3 regions of the Rahnella sp. WP5 genome follow, and region 2 is predicted to be linked to each of the others. Evidence: predicted binding sites of a transcription regulator. Region 2 holds the regulator's gene; each other region holds the start of a gene.

The links. The regulator PhoB, encoded in region 2, activates phosphate uptake and scavenging genes when phosphate is short. The targets are predictions, from matches to a motif close to CTGTCATAAAACTGNCNNAT.
Region 1: a site for PhoB is predicted at 4,130-4,149, ahead of pstS (phosphate ABC transporter substrate-binding protein PstS). Genes of this name have one in related genera too.
Region 3: a site for PhoB is predicted at 1,007-1,026, ahead of EX31_RS10985 (phosphoethanolamine transferase). Genes of this name have one in related genera too.

Annotation. Positions count from the first base shown of each region.
Region 1 is NZ_JQJR01000007.1:371,228-377,872, forward strand. It holds gene phoU (phosphate signaling complex protein PhoU) at 1-173, opposite strand, end outside; gene pstB (phosphate ABC transporter ATP-binding protein PstB) at 184-951, opposite strand; gene pstA (phosphate ABC transporter permease PstA) at 1,044-1,931, opposite strand; gene pstC (phosphate ABC transporter permease PstC) at 1,933-2,889, opposite strand; gene pstS (phosphate ABC transporter substrate-binding protein PstS) at 2,984-4,024, opposite strand; gene rluF (23S rRNA pseudouridine(2604) synthase RluF) at 4,241-5,113, opposite strand; gene glmS (glutamine--fructose-6-phosphate transaminase (isomerizing)) at 5,291-6,645, opposite strand, start outside.
Region 2 is NZ_KN050721.1:151,156-157,800, forward strand. It holds gene sbcC (exonuclease subunit SbcC) at 1-2,843, opposite strand, end outside; gene sbcD (exonuclease subunit SbcD) at 2,840-4,078, opposite strand; gene phoB (phosphate response regulator transcription factor PhoB) at 4,306-4,995, shown strand; gene phoR (phosphate regulon sensor histidine kinase PhoR) at 5,018-6,337, shown strand; gene EX31_RS22050 (helix-turn-helix domain-containing protein) at 6,371-6,645, opposite strand, start outside.
Region 3 is NZ_JQJR01000011.1:123,865-130,509, forward strand. It holds gene lpxA (acyl-ACP--UDP-N-acetylglucosamine O-acyltransferase) at 1-776, opposite strand, end outside; gene EX31_RS10985 (phosphoethanolamine transferase) at 1,137-2,771, shown strand; gene EX31_RS10990 (LysR family transcriptional regulator) at 2,807-3,703, opposite strand; gene EX31_RS10995 (phenolic acid decarboxylase) at 3,849-4,355, shown strand; gene EX31_RS11000 (alpha/beta fold hydrolase) at 4,440-5,453, opposite strand; gene EX31_RS11005 (EAL domain-containing protein) at 5,982-6,645, shown strand, end outside.

The DNA.
Region 1 (6,645 bases), on a different contig from region 2:
TCACCTTTGATGACGCGTTGCGCCAGTTCGGCATCCTGATTGTGCATCGCCGTGATGGCGTCAGTCAGTTGTTGCTCAACCAGGCCGCCCATCGCCAGAACCTGCGTACGGATATGTTCAAGCTCAGCGTTGAACTGGCCAGAAATGTGTTTGTTTAAGTTCAGGTTGTCCATTCTTTGTACCTCAACCGTAGCGGCCAGTAATGTAATCTTCAGTCTGTTTGCGCGCTGGTGAAGTGAACAGCGAGTCAGTGTCGCTGTATTCGATCAGTTCGCCCAGATACATAAACGCAGTGCGATCTGAACAACGCGCAGCCTGCTGCATGTTGTGGGTCACGATCACCACGGTGTAATCAGATTTTAACTCGGTGATCAGCTCTTCGATACGGCCGGTAGAAATCGGATCGAGCGCCGAGCAAGGTTCATCGAGCAGCAGAACGTCAGGACGGATCGCAATACCACGTGCAATACACAAACGCTGTTGCTGGCCGCCGGACAGGCTGTAACCACTCTGGTGCAACTTGTCTTTAGATTCATTCCACAATGCAGCTTTGGTCAGCGCCCATTGCACACGCTCGTCCATATCCGTGCGGGACAGCTTTTCAAACAGACGGACACCAAACGCGATGTTGTCGTAAATCGACATCGGGAATGGCGTCGGTTTCTGGAAGACCATGCCGACTTTGGCGCGCAGCAGCGCGATGTCCTGCTTATCAACCAGAATGTTTTCGCCATCAAGCAGGATTTCACCCTCAGCGTGCTGTTCCGGATACAGCTGGTACATTTTGTTAAACGTACGCAGCAGCGTGGATTTACCACAGCCTGACGGGCCGATGAATGCCGTGACTTCGTTCTTAGCAATATCCAGGGAAATATTTTTCAGCGCGTGGAATTTGCCGTAATAAAAGTTCAGATCGCGAACCTGAATTTTGCTGTTGGATGCGTCAGTCATTCTCAGACATCTCTCTTATTCGCGCGCCGCATGGCGACGCCGGGTAAACAGTGATGGCAGCCGCTATCACCTGCCATCGATAATAAATTCGCTTATTGCTTTTTCGGGGCGAAAATCACACGCGCCAGAATGTTCAGCAGCAGCACACACACGGTAATCAGCAGTACACCCGCCCACGCCAGTTGTTGCCACTCGCCAAACGGGCTCATCGCAAACTTAAAGATGGTGACCGGCAGGTTAGCAATCGGCTGCATCATGTCGGTGCTCCAGAACTGGTTGGAGAGCGACGTAAACAACAGCGGCGCGGTTTCACCGGCAATACGGGCAATCGCCAGCAGGATCCCGGTGATAATGCCGGAAACTGAGGCTTTCAGTGTGATGGCCGAAATCATTTTCCACTTCGGCGTACCCAGTGCGTAAGCCGCTTCACGCAGGCTGTCCGGCACCAGTTTCAGCATGTTTTCCGTGGTACGGATAACAATCGGGATCTGTAACAATGCCAGTGCAAGCACGCCCGCCCAGCCGGAGAAGTGCCCCATTTTTGCCACCATAATGGTGTACACAAACAAGCCCACAACGATGGATGGTGCGGAAAGCAGAATGTCGTTAATGAAACGAATGAATTCAGCCAGCCAGGATTTACGTCCATATTCGGCCAGATAAATCCCCGCCATCACGCCCAGTGGCGTACCGATGACCGTTGCCCACAAAATCAATAATCCGCTGCCTGCAATGGCGTTAGCCAGACCGCCGCCTGCCGTATTCGGAGGCGGGGTATTTTCTGTGAACAGCGCCAGCGACATCCCGTCAACACCTTTAACGATCGTGGTGAACAAGATCCACACCAGCCAGAACAGACCAAACGCCATGGTCAGCATAGAGACCATCAGCGCCAGACGGTTCTTCTGACGGCGCCACGCCTGACGTTTGCGACGCGATTCCAGTAATGCAGTATTACTTTGCATTTCGAGTGTCGTCATCTTAACGGCCCTCTTTCTTAGCCAGACGCAGGATCATCATTTTCGACAGCGCCAAAACAATAAAGGTGATGACAAACAGGATCAGACCCAGTTCCATCAGTGCAGACGTATGCAGCCCGGCTTCCGCTTCGGCGAATTCGTTCGCCAGTGCAGAGGTAATACTGTTGCCCGGCGCGTACAGCGATGCGCTATCGAGCTGGTAGGTGTTACCGATAATAAAGGTCACCGCCATGGTTTCGCCAAGTGCGCGCCCCAGACCTAACATCACGCCGCCGATCACACCATTTTTGGTGAACGGCAGCACGATACGCCAGATCACTTCCCACGTAGTGCAACCAATGCCGTAAGCAGATTCTTTCATCATCACCGGCGTTTGCTCGAACACGTCACGCATGACGGAAGCTATGTACGGGATGATCATAATGGCGAGGATGACGCCTGCTGCCAGAATACCGATACCAAAACCCGGACCGGCGAACAGGGCACCAACAATCGGGATACCGGAAAGTACATCGCCCAACGGCGTCTGAAAATACTGCGCAAACAGCGGGGCGAAAACGAACAAACCCCACATGCCATAAACAATACTGGGGATCGCCGCCAGCAGTTCAATAGCAATCCCCAGCGGGCGTTTCATCCAGTTCGGCGCCAGCTCGGTAAGGAATAATGCGATACCAAAGCTGACGGGAACAGCAATCAGCAGGGCAATAATGGAGGTCACGACCGTGCCGTAAATCGGCACCAGTGCGCCAAATTGCTGGTTCGGTGCATCCCAGGTTTTCGTCCACAGGAAGGACAATCCGAACTTTTCAATGCTCGGCAGGGAAGCAATAAACAGCGAGACGATAATGCCGCCCAACATAAATAGCACAATCAGCGCTGCCAGTTTAACCAGCGCGCCGAAGATGATGTCACCGTTTTTGCTGGGTGCCTTGATAGCCGGCTTGTATTCAGCCATACCACTCTCTTTTAATTCAGATTTAATTCCCTCCCCGGCCGGAGAGGGAATGAAGCAGAAGACTTGTACTCTATATCAGACCCGAGGTCAGATCCTAGTAAAGTGCTTTACCGCTGCTGTCTTTGATGTTGGTTTTCCAGGCTGCGCGGATCTGTTCTACAACAGAAGCTGGCAGTGCGGCGTAATCCAAATCAGTCGTCAGTTTGTTACCGTTTTTGTAAGCCCAGTCGAAGAACTTCAGCACTTCGGTGCCCTTCGCTGCATCTTGCTGGTCTTTGTAAATCAGGATGAAGGTGGTGGAGCTGATTGGCCACGCATTATCACCTTTCTGATTGGTCAGGTCCTGAGCGAAGGTTTTGCTCCAGTCTGCGCCTTTAGCGGCTGCACTGAAGGATTCTTCTGTCGGGCTGATGGCTTTGCCGTCTGCATCTACCAGCTTGGTGTAAGCCAGGTTGTTTTGCTTGGCATAAGCATATTCTACGTAACCGATTGAACCAGGCAGACGCTGAACGAAGGCTGCGACGCCGTCGTTGCCCTTGCCGCCGAGACCCGTTGGCCAGTTAACAGTAGAACCTGCACCGATTTTGTCTTTCCACTCGCTGTTCACTTTCGCCAGGTAGCTGGTGAATACGAAGGAAGTACCGGAACCGTCAGCACGGCGAACCACCGCGATGTTAGTGTCTGGCAGTTTCACGCCCGGGTTCAGCTTGGTGATCGCCGTATCGTTCCACTTTTTGATTTTACCGAGGTAAATATCACCCAGCGTTGCGCCATCCAGAGTCAACTGACCGGATTTGATGCCCGGGATGTTAACAGCCAGTACCACGCCGCCGATTACAGTAGGAAACTGGAACAGACCGTTTTTATTCAGATCTTCTTCTTTCATCGGTGCATCAGATGCCCCGAAATCAACGGTTTTAGCGATGATTTGTTTCACGCCGCCGGAAGAACCGATGCCCTGATAGTTAACCTGAGTACCGGTTGCTTTCTGGTATGCATCAGCCCACTTAGCATAGACAGGGGCTGGGAAGGTACCGCCAGCGCCAGTCAGGTTAGCGGCAGCGAAAGCAGACATTGCTGTGAGGGAGAAAGTCGCTGCTACAAGACCGGCGACGGTGTTACGCATCAATTTCATGTTCCACTCCTGGTGGTTTTAAACTTCCCGACTGATGTCGACGTTAATTAAAGTGTTTGGCACAGGAGGAAAATAGGACAGTTTAGTGACAGTAAAATGTACGTTATATGACAGTTTTATGACACTGGTCACAATTCGAGCCATACGGGCAAAATGCGGGAGTTTTAAGCAGAAAAAGCCGGTTATTACACCGGCGGATAATGAAAAGCAGGTGAATTAACGCCCCTTCTTCTTACGGCCAGGCTGGGCAAAACGCTTGCGGGATGCGGAATTCGCTTCAGGTTTTTCACTGTTTTTCGTTTTAGTGACAGCCGGTTTTTTAGCCTGAGCAGGTTTTGATGGCACTTTTTTCGCCGGTTTGTCTTCAGACGAAGAGTTTTCAATCAGCTTAAACAATTCGATCAGTTCATCATCGGTCAGATCACGCCATTCGCCCAGCGGTAATCCTTTCAGATTGATGTTCATAATCCGCACACGTTCAAGCTTAGTGACGTCGAAACCAAAATGCTTAGTCATGCGGCGGATCTGTCGGTTAAGTCCCTGCACCAGCGTAATGCGAAACACCATCGGTGCTTCTTTCTTCACTTTGCATTTCTTGGTCACGGTACCGAGCATCGGCACACCCGCGCCCATACCGGCAATAAACTCGTCCGTGATCGGTTTATTGACGGTCACGATATATTCTTTTTCGTGGTCGTTACCGGCACGCAGGATTTTATTGACCAGATCGCCGTGATTGGTCAGTAAAATCAGGCCCTGCGAATCTTTGTCCAGACGGCCAATCGGGAAGACGCGTTTGCTGTGGTTAACGAAATCGCGGATGTTGTCCCGCTCCCCCTCTTCCATCGTGGTGATAATGCCTACGGGCTTGTTCAGCGCAATAAGCACCAGATCTTCTTCATCACGCGGCTCAATAATCTGACCATTCACTTTCACCACATCGCCGGCAAACACCTGAGCACCCACCGCAGCACGCCTGCCGTTGATAAAAACATTTCCCTGTTCGATGTAACGATCAGCATCGCGGCGCGAGCAGATGCCGCTCTCGCTAATGTATTTGTTGAGACGAATGGAGGAGTTGGTCAGCATTCAGCGGGGTACCTTCAGAAAAACGCGAACTATACCTTATCCGGGGCGGGTTACGAAGCCTGAGAGAAGAGAATCGTGACCGGCTGCTGACAAAGAGAGAGCCGGAGAACAACATTCTGGAAAGAGAAAAGCGCCCCGGGAGGCGCTTAGAGATAACATGGCTGAAACCGGACAGTCTTATTCGACAGTCACAGACTTCGCCAGATTACGTGGCTGGTCAACATCGGTGCCTTTAATCAGCGCAACGTAGTAGGACAGCAACTGGAGCGGTACGGTGTAGAAAATCGGAGCGACGATTTCTTCAACGTGAGGCAGCTGAATAATCTTCATACCGTCACTGTCGACAAAACCCGCGTCCTGATCGGCGAAGACATACAGTAAACCGCCACGTGCACGCACTTCTTCGATATTCGACTTCAGTTTTTCCAGCAATTCGTTATTGGGCGCAACCACGATCACCGGCATATCCGCATCAATCAGCGCCAGCGGGCCATGTTTCAGCTCGCCTGCCGCATAGGCTTCAGCGTGGATATACGAAATCTCTTTCAGCTTCAGCGCACCTTCCATCGCGATCGGATATTGATCGCCACGGCCAAGGAACAGGGCGTGATGTTTATCAGAGAAACCTTCAGCCAGCGTTTCGATAGTCTTATCCAGCGACAGCATTTGTTCGATGCGCGCAGGCAACGCCTGAAGCGCGTGAACAATGTCGTGCTCAACTTGCGGACTCATCCCTTTCAGGCGGCCCATACGCGCCACCAGCATCAGCAGAACGGTCAGCTGCGTGGTGAAAGCTTTGGTTGAGGCCACACCGATTTCGGTGCCCGCTTTGGTCATCAGCGCCAGATCGGATTCACGCACCAGAGAAGAACCAGCCACGTTGCATACTGCCAGCGAACCAAGATAACCCAGCTCTTTCGACAGACGCAGCGCTGCCAGCGTATCAGCCGTTTCACCCGACTGAGACAGCGTGATGATCAGGCTGCCCGGACGAACAGCAGATTTGCGATAGCGGAATTCCGAAGCGATCTCGACATCACAAGGCATGCCAGCCAGTGACTCAAACCAGTAACGCGCCACCATCCCGGAGTTATATGACGTACCGCAGGCGATAATCTGCACGTGCTGAACACGGGACAGAATTTCGTCCGCTTTTTCGCCCAGCTCGCTCAGATTCACTTCGCCGTGGCTGAAACGGCCTTCCAGGGTGTTTTTAATGGCCAGCGGCTGTTCGTAGATTTCTTTTTGCATGTAGTGGCGGTAAACGCCTTTATCACCGGCGTCGTACTGCACTTTGGATTCGATTTCTTCACGCTCAACGGCATGACCATTTCTGTCATATACGCTGACGGAACGGCGCTTAACTTCAGCAACATCGCCTTCTTCCAGGAACAGGAAGCGGCGGGTCACAGGTAACAGCGCCAGCTGATCGGAGGCAATGAAGTTTTCACCCACACCACGACCAATCACCAGCGGGCTGCCGGAACGGGCCGCGACCAGAACAGACGGATCGCGGCGATCCATCACCACCG
Region 2 (6,645 bases):
CGGTTGGCCAGATACACCAGATGATCGAGCGTCAGACCCTGCGCGAATTTACGGAATTTCGCGCCGTCGCTGGAGCCAATCATCTGGTTGAGATAACCCCAGTCATCACAGGTCCGCTGCGCCTGCGCAATCTGTGCAATCAGCGTCTGCTGACCATGGTGGCGTTGCTTGTCGCTTTCCAGCTGATTTTTCACTTCGCCCAGACGTTGTTGCAGGACTTTCAGTTGTTGTGCCAGCTCCGCCTGTTGCACCGTCAGGGCGTTAAGATCACTGTCGGTTTCACTGAGATGTGCAGGACGGGCAAGCTGATGTTTTTCGAGCTGCTGACGGGCATCCGCCAGTAATGCCTGCGCCTGCGCCAGTTGTTGTTGCAGATGTTCTTTGCGTTGCTGAAGCTGCTGGCGCAACGCGTCGTCGAGCAGCGCCAGTTTCACTGCGGCTTCATCCGCAAATCCGCTGGCGCTCAATGCCTGCTGCCACGCCTGTTCCACCTGCGTCAGTTGTGCGGCGGTCTGTAACTGTTGCTGCTGCGTACTGGCCAACTGACCGGCCAACTGGTCGCGCTGTTCCTGCGCCTTATGCAGCGCGGTCTGGACATCACTCAGCGCTTGTTCTGTCGCCTGTTGTTGCTGATGTAAGTGCTCGCGAACCTGAGCAACCTGACGCTCTCCGAACAGTTCGAGGCGTCGGGCATTCAGCTCAGAAAGGGATTTTTCACCTTCCGCCAGTTGCTTTTGCAACCGCACGAGGTCTTGCTGAGATTTTGCCTGCATCTCTTCCAGCCGGGTAACGCGCTCTGTCAGCAAGGCACTTTGCTGCTGCACTTTCTGCTGTGCATTCAGTGCGTCGTTCAGGGCATCTTTGGCCTGTTGCAGAGCCCGCGCCAGCTGTTCGTGCTGGCTCAGCCGCGCCTGCGACTGCTGCTCTTCCTCATCGCGGGCGGTCAGCCATTGCGTGATGTCGGCGGTATCATGCAGCGTAAACGTCAGATTCAGCGGCGCACTGAGTTGTTGCCAGTTCAGGGTATGCGCATTCAGTTGTTGCTGATCCTGCTCGAGCTGAGTTTGCAGCCGTGTTTGTTGCTCTTTCAGGCCTTTAATTTTTGCCGCCAGTTCGATACCGCTGGCTTTTGCTGCATCGAATTCCAGTTGCATTTTCTCGACGCGCTGCGCGGTTTCAGAAGGTTTAACCTGCTGATAATGTTCAATCGCCGGATGTGATGTCGAGCCGCACAGCGGACAGGCTTTGCCGCTTTGCAAATTCGCGCGTTCGGCTTCAAGGCTGACGATCAGCATTTCCTGTTTATGCAGCGCCTTGACGTCGTTCAGATGTTCCAGTTGTTTCTGACATTGCAGACGGATCGCGCCCAGACGCAGTTCTTCTTCGGCCAGCAGCATCTGGTACTGCGCAAAATCTTTATGCTGTTGCTGCACGCGCTGGTTCAGTTGCGGGAAGATTTGCGCGAGTGAAAACAGCTGCTGCCGCACCGGCCGGAGCTGCATGAGTTCGGTTTGACGTTTCTGTAACACTACCTGCGGGTACTGTTTTTCCAGTTCAGCCTGACGTTGTTGTGCAACGTTAAGGGCTTCAGTCAGCGCGGCCTGACGGGTGTGATGCTGGCGGCTTTCCTCATCCAGTTTCTGACGTTCCGCCGTGATTTGCTGCAGCGTCGCGCTATGTTCACCAGCCTGTTTCTGCGACTCGCTGACCGCCTGTTGTGTTTCCACCAGCGATTTGCGCCATTGCGCGATTTCGCTATCCAGTGGCAGGATTTTTTCTTCGATCAGCGTCTGCATCTGACGCTGTTCTTCCGCCTGTTTCTGCCGCGCAGTGTGCGCCTGTTCCACCGCCAGACTCAGCGGCGTCATCTGTGCAATCTGCTGCTCCTGCTGCTGCGTCAGTTGTATCAGTAATTGCTGAAGGCGCTGCGCGTCATCCCGACAGCGCTGGCGATCATTGAGTAACGGACGCAGTTTTTCTGCCGGTTCGCTGCGCGCTAGTTGCTGTAACTGCGGTGCGGCTGTCAGGTTTTCCTGCTCTGCGGCGGTCAGTTGTTGCTGAGATTGCTGCTGTTTTTGCTGCACCTGCTGCCACTGTTGCAGCCAGTTCAGATCCTGCTGGCGCTGCTGCGCCTGCTGACTGAGCGTGATTTCCTGCGTGTTCAGTTCAGCACGTTGTGCTTCGAGCGTCTGGCGCTGTTCTTCGCTGAGCAGTTCGATTCCGGCCATACGCTGATGCAGACCGTCCAGCGCAATGCGCGCTTCTTTATGTTGCTCAAACACGCGTTGAGAAAGCAGACCGTAAATCTCGGTGCCGGTCAGTTCTTCCAGCAATTCGGCGCGGTCGTTGGCATCGGCATTCAGAAACGCGGCGAACTGCCCCTGTGAAAGCATCATGGATTTGGTGAAACGACCGAAATCCAGCCCGGTCAGTGTGGCGATGGCGTCGAGTTTGTCGCGCACTTTATCGGCCAGAATTTTGCCGTCGGCCAGCAATGCCAGCTCCACTTTCGGTGCCTGCAGATTGCCGTCAGGGGAATTTTTGGCGCGGCGCTGGCTCCAGAAAGCGCGGTAACCCACGCCTTTGACTTCAAACTCCACTTCGGCCAGCGATTCTGCGGTGTGGCGGGTCATCAGTTCATTCTGGCTTGGTGTAATGTTCAGCCGTGGCGTCTGATGATAAAGCGCCAGACAAATGGCATCGAGCAGGGTGGTTTTCCCCGCGCCGGTCGGGCCGGTGATGGCGAATAATCCGTTGCTGGCAAACGGCTCGGCGGTGAAATCAATTTTCCATTCGCCTTCCAGCGAGTTCAGGTTTTTTAAACGCAGGCTGAGAATTTTCATTGTGCGCCGTCCTCCGCGTTCTGACCGTTGGTAACCTGTTCAACCACCTGCGCAAACAACGTGCGCATCCTTGCCTGACGCGGCTCGTCAGGGTCCGGTTCCAGCGCCAGTCGTCGTTCAAACACGTCGCTGACGCTCAGTTCGCTGAGGGTTTCTTTTTCCTGCTGCTCAATACTGTTGATGCGCTGTTCTTTGCTGCGGCGTAACAGCACGACTTCTACCGGCAGATCTTCCGTCAGCGCCTGAATGCGTCGCTGGATGTCGCTGAGATAATCCTGGGTGGAGACTTCAATATCGAGCCACACCGGTTTGGCCGGATCACCGCCTTCGAACTGTGCCAGTTGGTGTTCAATTTCCGCCAGCGAGCCTTTGATTATCTGCATCGGCTGGAAAACCGGGATTTCCAGTGTGTCGATGGCGTTGAGCGTCGCACCATCAAAATCAAGTAAGTACACACTTTTAGCTTTGCTCAGTTCGTCAAAACTCAGGGCAATCGGCGAGCCGCTGTAACGGATATGTTCGTTTTTGGCGACGCATTGTGCACGGTGAATATGACCCAGTGCCACATAATCGACCGGCGGAAAGGCCTGCGCCGGAAACGCATCGAGCGTACCTATATAGATGTCGCGCACGGAATCTGAGGTACTGACGCCGACAGTCGTCAGATGGCCGGTCGCAATAATAGGCAGCGGCATGCCCAGTTCGTCACGTCTGGCCTGCGCAGCCTGCCAGAGCGCGTCATAATGCGCGGCGATGGCTTCCTGCAATGCCAGTTGCTTGTCGCTGCCGGACTGTCCCGCCTGGCTGGCGAGCAGATCACGCGGGCGTAAAAACGGGATAGCGCACAGTATCGCGCCGGGTTTCCCGTCACGCTGACTGAGCACTAAAATCTGTTCAGAAAGGTTTTCACCGACGGTGGCAATCACCCGCGTATTCAGGCAGGACAGGAGCTCGCGCGATTCATTGAGCGTGGCGACAGAATCGTGGTTACCAGCCAGCACCACCAGCTGGCAGCCGGTTTGCTGTAATTCCACCACGAAGCGGTTATACAATTCTCGGGCATAACTGGGTGGGGATCCCGTGTCGAAAATATCGCCCGCGACAATCACGGCGTCGACCTGATGTTGTTGCACCTGACCGGTCAGCCAGCGCAAAAATGCCTGATGTTCGGCTGCACGGCTTTTAGTGAAAAAGTACTGGCCGAGGTGCCAGTCTGAGGTGTGGATCAGGCGCATGAGACTCCCGTATGAACCCTGGATGACGACAATGGGGTAAAGTATAAACGTCGGCAGGGGAAGCTGTCCCCGATAAATCAGACCAATTTCAGCAAGATGGCCGGAAATTATCTGTCATAGTTGACTGTAATGAACCATTCTTTTCATTCATAAATCTGTCACAAAACTGACGCATAATGGCGCCCGCAATCAAATAAAAGATCGCTAACCTATTGGCAGGACCTACGATGGCTAGACGTATATTGGTGGTTGAAGACGAAGCTCCAATCCGTGAAATGGTGTGTTTTGTACTGGAACAAAATGGCTATCAGGCCGTAGAAGCTGAGGATTTTGATTCAGCGATTGGGCAGCTTGTTGAACCTTACCCTGAACTGATCCTGCTTGACTGGATGTTACCTGGCGGTTCCGGTATTCAGTTTATTAAGCATCTTAAACGTGAGGCTCTGACCCGCGAAATTCCGGTGATGATGCTGACCGCACGCGGTGAAGAAGAAGATCGGGTGCGCGGCCTTGAAGTGGGTGCCGATGATTACATCACCAAACCGTTTTCTCCGAAAGAACTGGTTGCCCGCATTAAAGCCGTGATGCGTCGCATCTCGCCAATGGCGGTGGAAGAAGTGATCGACATGCAGGGGTTAAGCCTGGATCCGTCGTCTCACCGGGTGATGGCCAACGAGCAGGCGCTCGATATGGGGCCGACCGAATTTAAGTTATTACACTTCTTTATGACCCATTCCGAACGTGTATACAGCCGCGAACAGTTGCTCAATAACGTCTGGGGCACTAACGTTTATGTGGAAGATCGCACGGTTGACGTGCATATTCGTCGTTTACGTAAGGCGCTGGAAACCAGTGGACATGACAGAATGATCCAGACTGTTCGTGGTACCGGATACCGTTTTTCAACGCGTTATTGAGCCCTCACAGCGGAGAATCTGTGTGCTAGAACGTTTGTCATGGAAACGACTGGCGGGTGAATTGTTTCTCTTTTGCCTGCCAGCGTTAATTCTCGGTATTTTCGTCGGCCATTTCGGCTGGCTCCTCCTGGTGTCGCTGATGGCGGCACTGGGCTGGAATTATTACAACCAGCTTAAACTCTCTCACTGGCTGTGGCTCGACCGCAGCATTACGCCACCGAATGGGCGCTGGAGCTGGGAGCCGCTGTTTTACGGGCTGAACCAGATGCAGATGCGCAACCGGCGTCGCCGTCGCGAATTAGGTCAGCTCATCAAACGTTTTCGCAGCGGTGCCGAATCGCTGCCGGATGCCGTGGTGCTGACCACTGAAGAAGGCAATATTTTCTGGTGTAACGGACTGGCGCAGGATTTGCTCGGTTTCCGCTGGCCGGAAGATAACGGGCAACATATCTTCAACCTGTTGCGTTATCCGGAATTCCGGCTGTGGATCCAGACCCGCGATTTCAGCCGGGCGCTGAATTTACAACTCAATAATGAGCATTATGTCGAGTTTCGCGTCATGCCTTATTCCGAAGGACAACTGCTGATGGTGGCACGCGACGTGACCCAGATGCGTCAGCTTGAAGGCGCACGGCGTAACTTCTTCGCTAACGTCAGTCATGAACTGAGAACCCCATTGACGGTATTGCAGGGGTATCTGGAAATGATGGAAGACGCCAAGCTGGAAGAGCCTTTCCGCACTAAAGCGCTGGATACCATGCAGGAACAGACGCGGCGGATGGACGGGCTGGTGAAACAGCTGCTGACGCTGTCGAAAATCGAAGCCTCAGCGAATATTGATTTGCACGAGAAAGTGGATATTCCGGTGATGCTCGGCATGCTCGAACGTGAAGTGCAAACGTTAAGCAACGGCAGGCATGAAGTGGTGTTTCGCGTAAACGACAAGCTGAAGGTCTTTGGTAATGAAGATCAACTGCGCAGCGCGGTGTCGAACCTGGTGTATAACGCGGTTAACCACACGCCAGCGGGGACACGGATTGAAGTCAGCTGGCAACAAACGCCGCATGGCGCACAGTTCCAGATCAGCGACAACGGACCGGGCATTGCGCCGCAGCACCTGCCGCGCCTGACCGAACGTTTCTACCGCGTCGATAAAGCCCGTTCACGTCAGACCGGCGGCAGCGGACTGGGACTGGCAATCGTCAAACATGCGCTCAGCCATCACCACTCCAAACTCGAAGTCATGAGTGAAGTCGGCGTCGGTACCCGGTTTATGTTTACGCTGGCGCCGAAGTTGATTGTTCCTCAGGAACAGGCCAGCCAAAGCGGCGTAAAGGGATAAAAATCAAGCCACAGCAACAAGCTGTGGCTTCTTTTAGCAGATGATCTGTAAACCTTTTTCTTCAATTAGCATCAGTAAGATCAGCGCCGCTCCGGTGGGTTTGGTTTCATCCCGCTCCCATTTTTGAATGCTGTTGGCGGACATATTGATGAGTCTTGCCAGTACGCCCTGACTGATTTTTTCTTTTTCACGCAAAGCGCGAATGCGTTCAGCAGAGCTTTCTGCGAAGGCTTTCAGTCTTTCCTCCTGAACGGCTTCATCAACAATTTTGTTAATTTCACGCATCGTGGTTTGTGTTACCACGCCAG
Region 3 (6,645 bases), on a different contig from region 2:
CCGCGCGCTGAATCGAGGAAAAATGCATTGAAGTGGCACAGTAACGGATATTCCGCGCTGAGCTGCTCAATCTCCCCCTTCACCCGTTCCACCGATTCCGGCTGGTGATAAAGCAAATCGTACAGATAGCGGATGACATTTTGCTGCGCTTTGCCGGCCCGGCAAAATTCCGTTGCCTGCTCGTTTATCCCTTTCGGCACCGCGCGATTTCCCCCCGCTATCACAAAAGGCGGCACGTCCTGCACCACACAGGTATTAGCAAGGAGATGGACGCCCATGCCAATAATACAAAACTGATGCACCGCGCTCAGGGCATCAATCCGGGCATCACTGCCCAATGAAACATGCCCCGCCAGAGCACTGTGTTCGCCGATAAACGTGGCATTTCCTATCTGACAGTCATGGCCGACATGCACGCCCCCTTCAAACACATTCAGGTGCCCGATCCGGGTCATACCACCGCCCTGCACGGTGCCGCGATGCAGTGTCACGTGGCGGCCAATGCGGTTTCCATTGCCGATTTCCAGCCCGGTGGGTTCTCCGGCGTATTTCAAATCCTGGCTGATCTCGCCAATGGATGAACCCATGCCAATCTGGTTATCCGTGCCAATTTTGGTATTGCCGTTGATAACGACATGAGAAGAAATGTGTGTTCCTTCGCCGATTTGCACACCGGCGGAAATAAAGCAGAAAGGCCCGATAACCACTCGCGGGCCGATAATGACACCTGGCTCTATGATACTGCTGGCCGCAATTGTGGCCGAAGATGAAATCAACACGAACATCCTTCTGACAGCCGGCAGGCAGTCAGTGGTGAATTAAACCGGACAGGCATAATCAGGGAAAGATCAAAATGAGCGGAGGGAAACGCACTCAGAGAGGTTTAAACAAGGGGGAGTGTTTCTTGAACATCCGCATCGCTACACCGCACAGCATAAGGCTTCAGGATCGAAAAGGCGGTCTCTTATATTTTTTTTATTTTCTGAACCTTTTCGGAAACGCTGCATAACGAAAATTTTATGACAGGTAGATTAAGGCTTTCTTAAGATTTGATGAATATTCTATTGGATATTCGTTTCTATCGTTATGTTTCCCTCACATCAACGCTGCTACCACCATCCTGTTGGGAGTTTTCATTGCGCTCTATATTCCCGAAGATTAGCTACTTTACGCTGACTTTACTGCTGACCCTGTATTTTACCTTTATCGTTAATCTGCCGATTTTGCTGCATTTTTATCGCATCTTACAGGCACTGCCCGCGTACAACCTGGCTTTTGCCCTGAGCATTCCGGTTGCGCTGTTTGCCGCACTGAACTTTGTGTTCACCCCTTTCAGCTTTCGCCCATTGCTTAAGCCATTCTTTATTATCGTGCTGCCGGTCAGTGCCCTCGCCAGTTTTGCGATGATGACCTTCCAGGTCGTATTTGATCGCGGCATGATCGAAAATATTCTCGAGACACAATCGGCTGAAGCGTCGTCTTACCTGAATCTGAAAGTGATACTGTGGTTTGTCTTCACCGGCGTTTTGCCCGCTATTTTGCTTTTCCTGACACCGGTCAGCTATGAAAAAACGCCGTTACGCCGTCTCGGTGTCCGTCTGGTGTCGATGGTGATTTCATTGCTGGTGGTTGCCTCCATTGCCGGGATTTTTTACAAAGATTACGCCTCTGTGGGCCGTAACAACCGCACCCTGAATCTGGAAATTGTGCCGACAAACTATCTCTACAGCGCGTTCCAGTACATCAATCACCGTTACTTCACGCCGAAAATGCCGTTCCAGACTATTGGCAACGATGCAAAACTGGTGCAGCAACCGGGGCAGAAACCAAATCTGGTGTTCCTGGTGATTGGGGAAACCGCGCGGGCGCAAAATCAGTCATCTGAGGGTTACGCCAAACCGACTAATCAGTACACACAGGCTATTCCTGACGTGGTGTTCTTTAATAAAATGACGTCATGCGGCACGGCAACGGCGATTTCTGTGCCGTGCATGTTCTCGAATATGAAGCGCACCCGCTACGACGCCAACCGCGCCCGTAACAGTGAAGGCTTGCTGGATATCCTGCATAAAGCCGGTGTTTCAGTGTTCTGGAAAGACAATGATGAAGGCTGTAAAGGCGTGTGCGACCGCGTGCCGAATATCACCATCGATACAAAAAAAGACGGTAAATACTGTGATGGCGATACCTGCTACGACATGGCGCTGATGCAGAATATCGATGACGACATCAAACCTGACGGCAAAAATACGCTGATTGGCTTGCATCTGATCGGCAGCCACGGCCCGACCTACTACAAACGCTATCCGCAGGAATTCCGTAAGTTTATGCCTGACTGCCCGCGCAGCGATATTGAAAACTGTTCTCAGGAACAACTGGTGAATACCTACGATAATACCCTGCTTTACACGGATTACACGGTGTCGCAGGTGATTGAGAAGGCGAAGCAGTATCAGGATAAGTACAACGTGGCTGTGATTTATCTTTCTGACCATGGCGAATCGCTGGGTGAAAATGGCCTGTATTTGCACGGCACGCCTTACAGCGTGGCACCGGCGCAACAGACACACGTGCCGATGCTGTTCTGGTTATCCAGCGGTTATGTGAAAGCGCAGGGAATTGATCTGCAATGCCTGAAATCGTATGCCGTGAACAAAGACGTTTCGCAGGATAACCTGTTCCACACCGTGCTGAGCGCGATGGACGTGCAAACCTCGGAACGTGATCCGCAACTGGATATTCTGGCGGGCTGTCGTACATCACAAAGGTAATCACGTCCCTGTTGAAGCGGTTTGCTCCCAGAAAGTTATGGCAGCAAACCGCACTCCGTCAGAATGCTTTTTGCCAGCGTGCTGACCGTTTTATCAAACCGCTCCGATTCATTATCCATCACCATATACAAAGCCGTTTGCCGCACCGTTCTGGCTGATAATTCCAGTCGGCGGAGCAAACCGCTCTCCAGCGCTTTTTCCACACTTTCCAGCGGCAGCCAGCCGTACCCCACGCCCACCGCAATGGCTTCCATCGCGGCCCCGACGGTGGTGAATGTCCAGCTGGCAACAGGGCCGGATGACACATTTTCTGCACGCGGCGCGTGCCGGTCGGCCACGCTAATCAGCGGAAAACGCGCCAGATCCTGCGCAGTCAGCGGAACGGTGAGGCTCATCAGCGGATGATCGCTTTTGGCCACCGGCACAAAATCCACGTCAAGCAGGAAGCGCCCCTGTATCGCATTTTCCGGTGCCAGTGTGGTGATGTATAAATCCGCTGATCGTTCATTTAATTGCTTAAGGCTTTCGCCGCGCAGAATTTCTGTCAGATGAACACGGGTATCGGGAAACTGCTGCTGAAAATTTTTGAGTGCGCGAAACAGACGGTATTTGGGAAAGACACTGTCGACAACCAGGCTCAGTTCGGTGCGCGTCCCGTCTTTCAACCCGGCGGCGCGGTGCTCAAGTTGCAAAAAGGCGGAAATCAGCGGCGTGGCCTGCATCAGCAACGCCCGCCCCTGTTCCGTCAGCGTCGCTTTACGGCCATGAATCTCCAGCAACGGCAGACCGAGACGTTGCTGTAATCCACTCAGGGCATAACTGACGGAAGACTGACTGCGGTTCAGTACCTCTGCGGCCTGCGCGTAACTTCCTTGTTCAATCACCGTTTGTAATACCACCCACTGCTCAAGTGTGGTGCGTGGAAGTGCCATATTTTTACTCCCTTTAGGTAAAACACATCGGAATTTTAGATTATTTCCATCTGAAATCAGCGTTTTTTTATCAATTTTTTAGCGCGTAATATTCTCCTCATCGAAACAAAACATTTCACCTGTTACTGCGTTAAGGAGAATTACCATGAGCAACTTTGATAAACATGACCTGAGCAATTTCATCGGCAAACACGTTGTTTACACTTACGACAACGGCTGGAATTATGAAATCTATGTGAAAAATGCCGAAACGCTGGATTACCGCATTCATAGCGGGCTGGTCGGCAACCGCTGGGTGAAAGACCAGAAAGCCTATATCGTGCGTGTGGCTTCTGATGTGTACAAAATTTCCTGGACAGAACCGACCGGTACAGATGTCAGCCTGATTGTGAATCTGGGCGACAACGTGTTCCACGGCACCATTTTCTTCCCACGCTGGATCATGAACAATCCGGAAAAAACCGTGTGCTTCCAGAACGAACATATTCCATTGATGAATGCTTACCGCGATGCCGGCCCCGCTTATCCGACTGAAGTCATCGACGAATTCGCCACCATTACCTTCGTGCGTGATTGTGGTGCGGATAATGACACCGTGATTGACTGCGCTGCCAGCGAGTTACCGGCTAACTTCCCGGACAATCTGCGTTAATCGTTAACCCGCAGACATAAAAAAACCGCAGTTCAGTCATGACTGCGGTTTTTTCATGAATACCGTTTCAGGAGTACAGGAACATCAGCGCGCCAGCGTTTTCAGCAGCGTCGCATTGAATCTTTCCGGTTCTTCCATCTGCGGTGCGTGGCCCAGACCTTTAAACTCAATCAGTTTCGCGTGCGGAATAAGCTTCGCAACCTGTTTACCCAGCACGTTGTAATGACCGATTTTTGCTTTTACCGCAGGCGGCGCAATATCGCTGCCGATGGCTGTGGTGTCAGCCGTGCCGATCATCAGCGTGGTCGGTACACGCAGGTTTTTGAATTCGTAGAACACTGGCTGCGTGAAAATCATGTCGTATATCAGTGCCGAGTTCCAGGCCACCAGTTTATGCCCCGGCCCGTTGTTCAGCCCTGCCAGCATATCGACCCAGCGGTCATATTCCGGTTTCCACTTATTCACGTAATAGGTTTTGAGTTCGTACTGTTTAATGCTTTCCGCCGAGGTTTTCAGCTCACGGTCGTACCACTGATCGACGGTACGATACGGCACGCCCTTAGCTTTCCAGTCTTCCAGACCAATCGGGTTCACCAGCACCAGTTTCGACACTTCCGGCGCATACATCAGGCTGTAGCGCGTCGCCAGCATACCGCCGGTCGAATGCCCGACAATCACCGCTTTGGTAATCTTCAGACTTTTAAGCAAATCATGCGTGTTGGTCGCCAGCTGCTGGAAACTGTACTGGTAATGCGAAGGTTTGGTCGACGAACAGAACCCGACCTGATCGGGCGCGATAACCCGGTAGCCTTTACTCACCAGCGCCGAAATAGTGTCACCCCAGGTCGCGGCACAGAAATTCTTGCCATGCATCAGCACCACGGTCTGACCATTTTTATGCCCGGTGGGCGGCACATCCAGATACCCCATTTGCAGCGGGGCACCCTGGGAATTAAAAGAGAATTGTTTCAGCGGGAACGGATAATCAAATCCCTGCAATTGCGGACCGTAAGAAGGCGCATCGGCAGCCATTGACGCGCCGGAGAAGGAGAACGATAAAACAGCAGCACAAAAGAGCAGTTTAAAACGGGGAAGCATGGGGTTGTCCTGGTGGTGTTCACGGAACCGACGGCGTAAAGCCTTATGCTACAAACTTTACGCCGTCAGGAAAACCACTTATCCAACATTCCGGATAATTGTGATATGGCGTTATTCTCAGACATATTTCACACCTTATGATTGACCCATCACTTAACGTTAATAAAGATCTTTCGTCAGTGTGAAGCAAAGATATTTTTCATTTCTGACTTAAGACACCTGTTGAGATAATTATTCATAAGGACAGGGAATACTCCATCTTTCTTAACATAATAAATATCACATATTCCCCGGCGGGGTATAAACACAAACATAATGATATAAAAAACCCATCATTTAATTAAAAAATTATTTTTATATATTGTCAGGGTAGAAATATCGGTTCAGATAGGTATTTTTGAGCAAAACGTCACCTTTAAATCAGTGCCATAACGAATCTTCTTCGCAAAGCTCCACAACGCAGAGCGGGATTATGAGGTATATTAACGGGACAAAATGCCGATCTCTGACTCTCACTGGGGGATACCCTTGGCCCTAAACTGGTTAACCCGACGCTCTGTCCGAATATGCCTTTCACTACTCGCATTCCTTGTTGTTGCTGCTCTCGGCATACTGGCGATCTCGTGGCAAACTTCTCAGGGATTACGCCGTGATACCAGTGCAAATCTGCAACAGTCGGTGAGGCTGGTGGATATGACGCTGGATAATGCCGCCATTGCCACCAGCGCCGTTGAGAATCTGATTGGCGTCCCCTGCGATGCCAACACCGTGCAGGCGCTGCGCTGGCAGGTAGCCAAAGTGCCCAATGTCCGCACGGTCAACCTCTACCGCCAGAATACGATTTACTGCGCCTCCTTATTCGGCCCGCGTGCTGACAATATCTCGACCGACAAATATATCGACGGACGGTTAATGCTGATGCGTGGCAACAGCATCACGCCCGATCATCCTCTTATTGCCTATCGTCATGACGTCAACGGCAGCGGCGTGCTGGTTGGTGTGGATGGCTATTTTCTGCACAACATCCTGTCGTTGCTCAGCACTCACGCTTATCTGGTATTGCAGGTAGGCGACCAGTGGATGGACAGCAATGGCAGCATTCACACCGGTGAAGGCTGGCCGGATGGTGAACGTATGGAGCTTGCTTCTCAGAACTACCCCTACGCGATTCGCTTAGTGATCCGACCCAGTG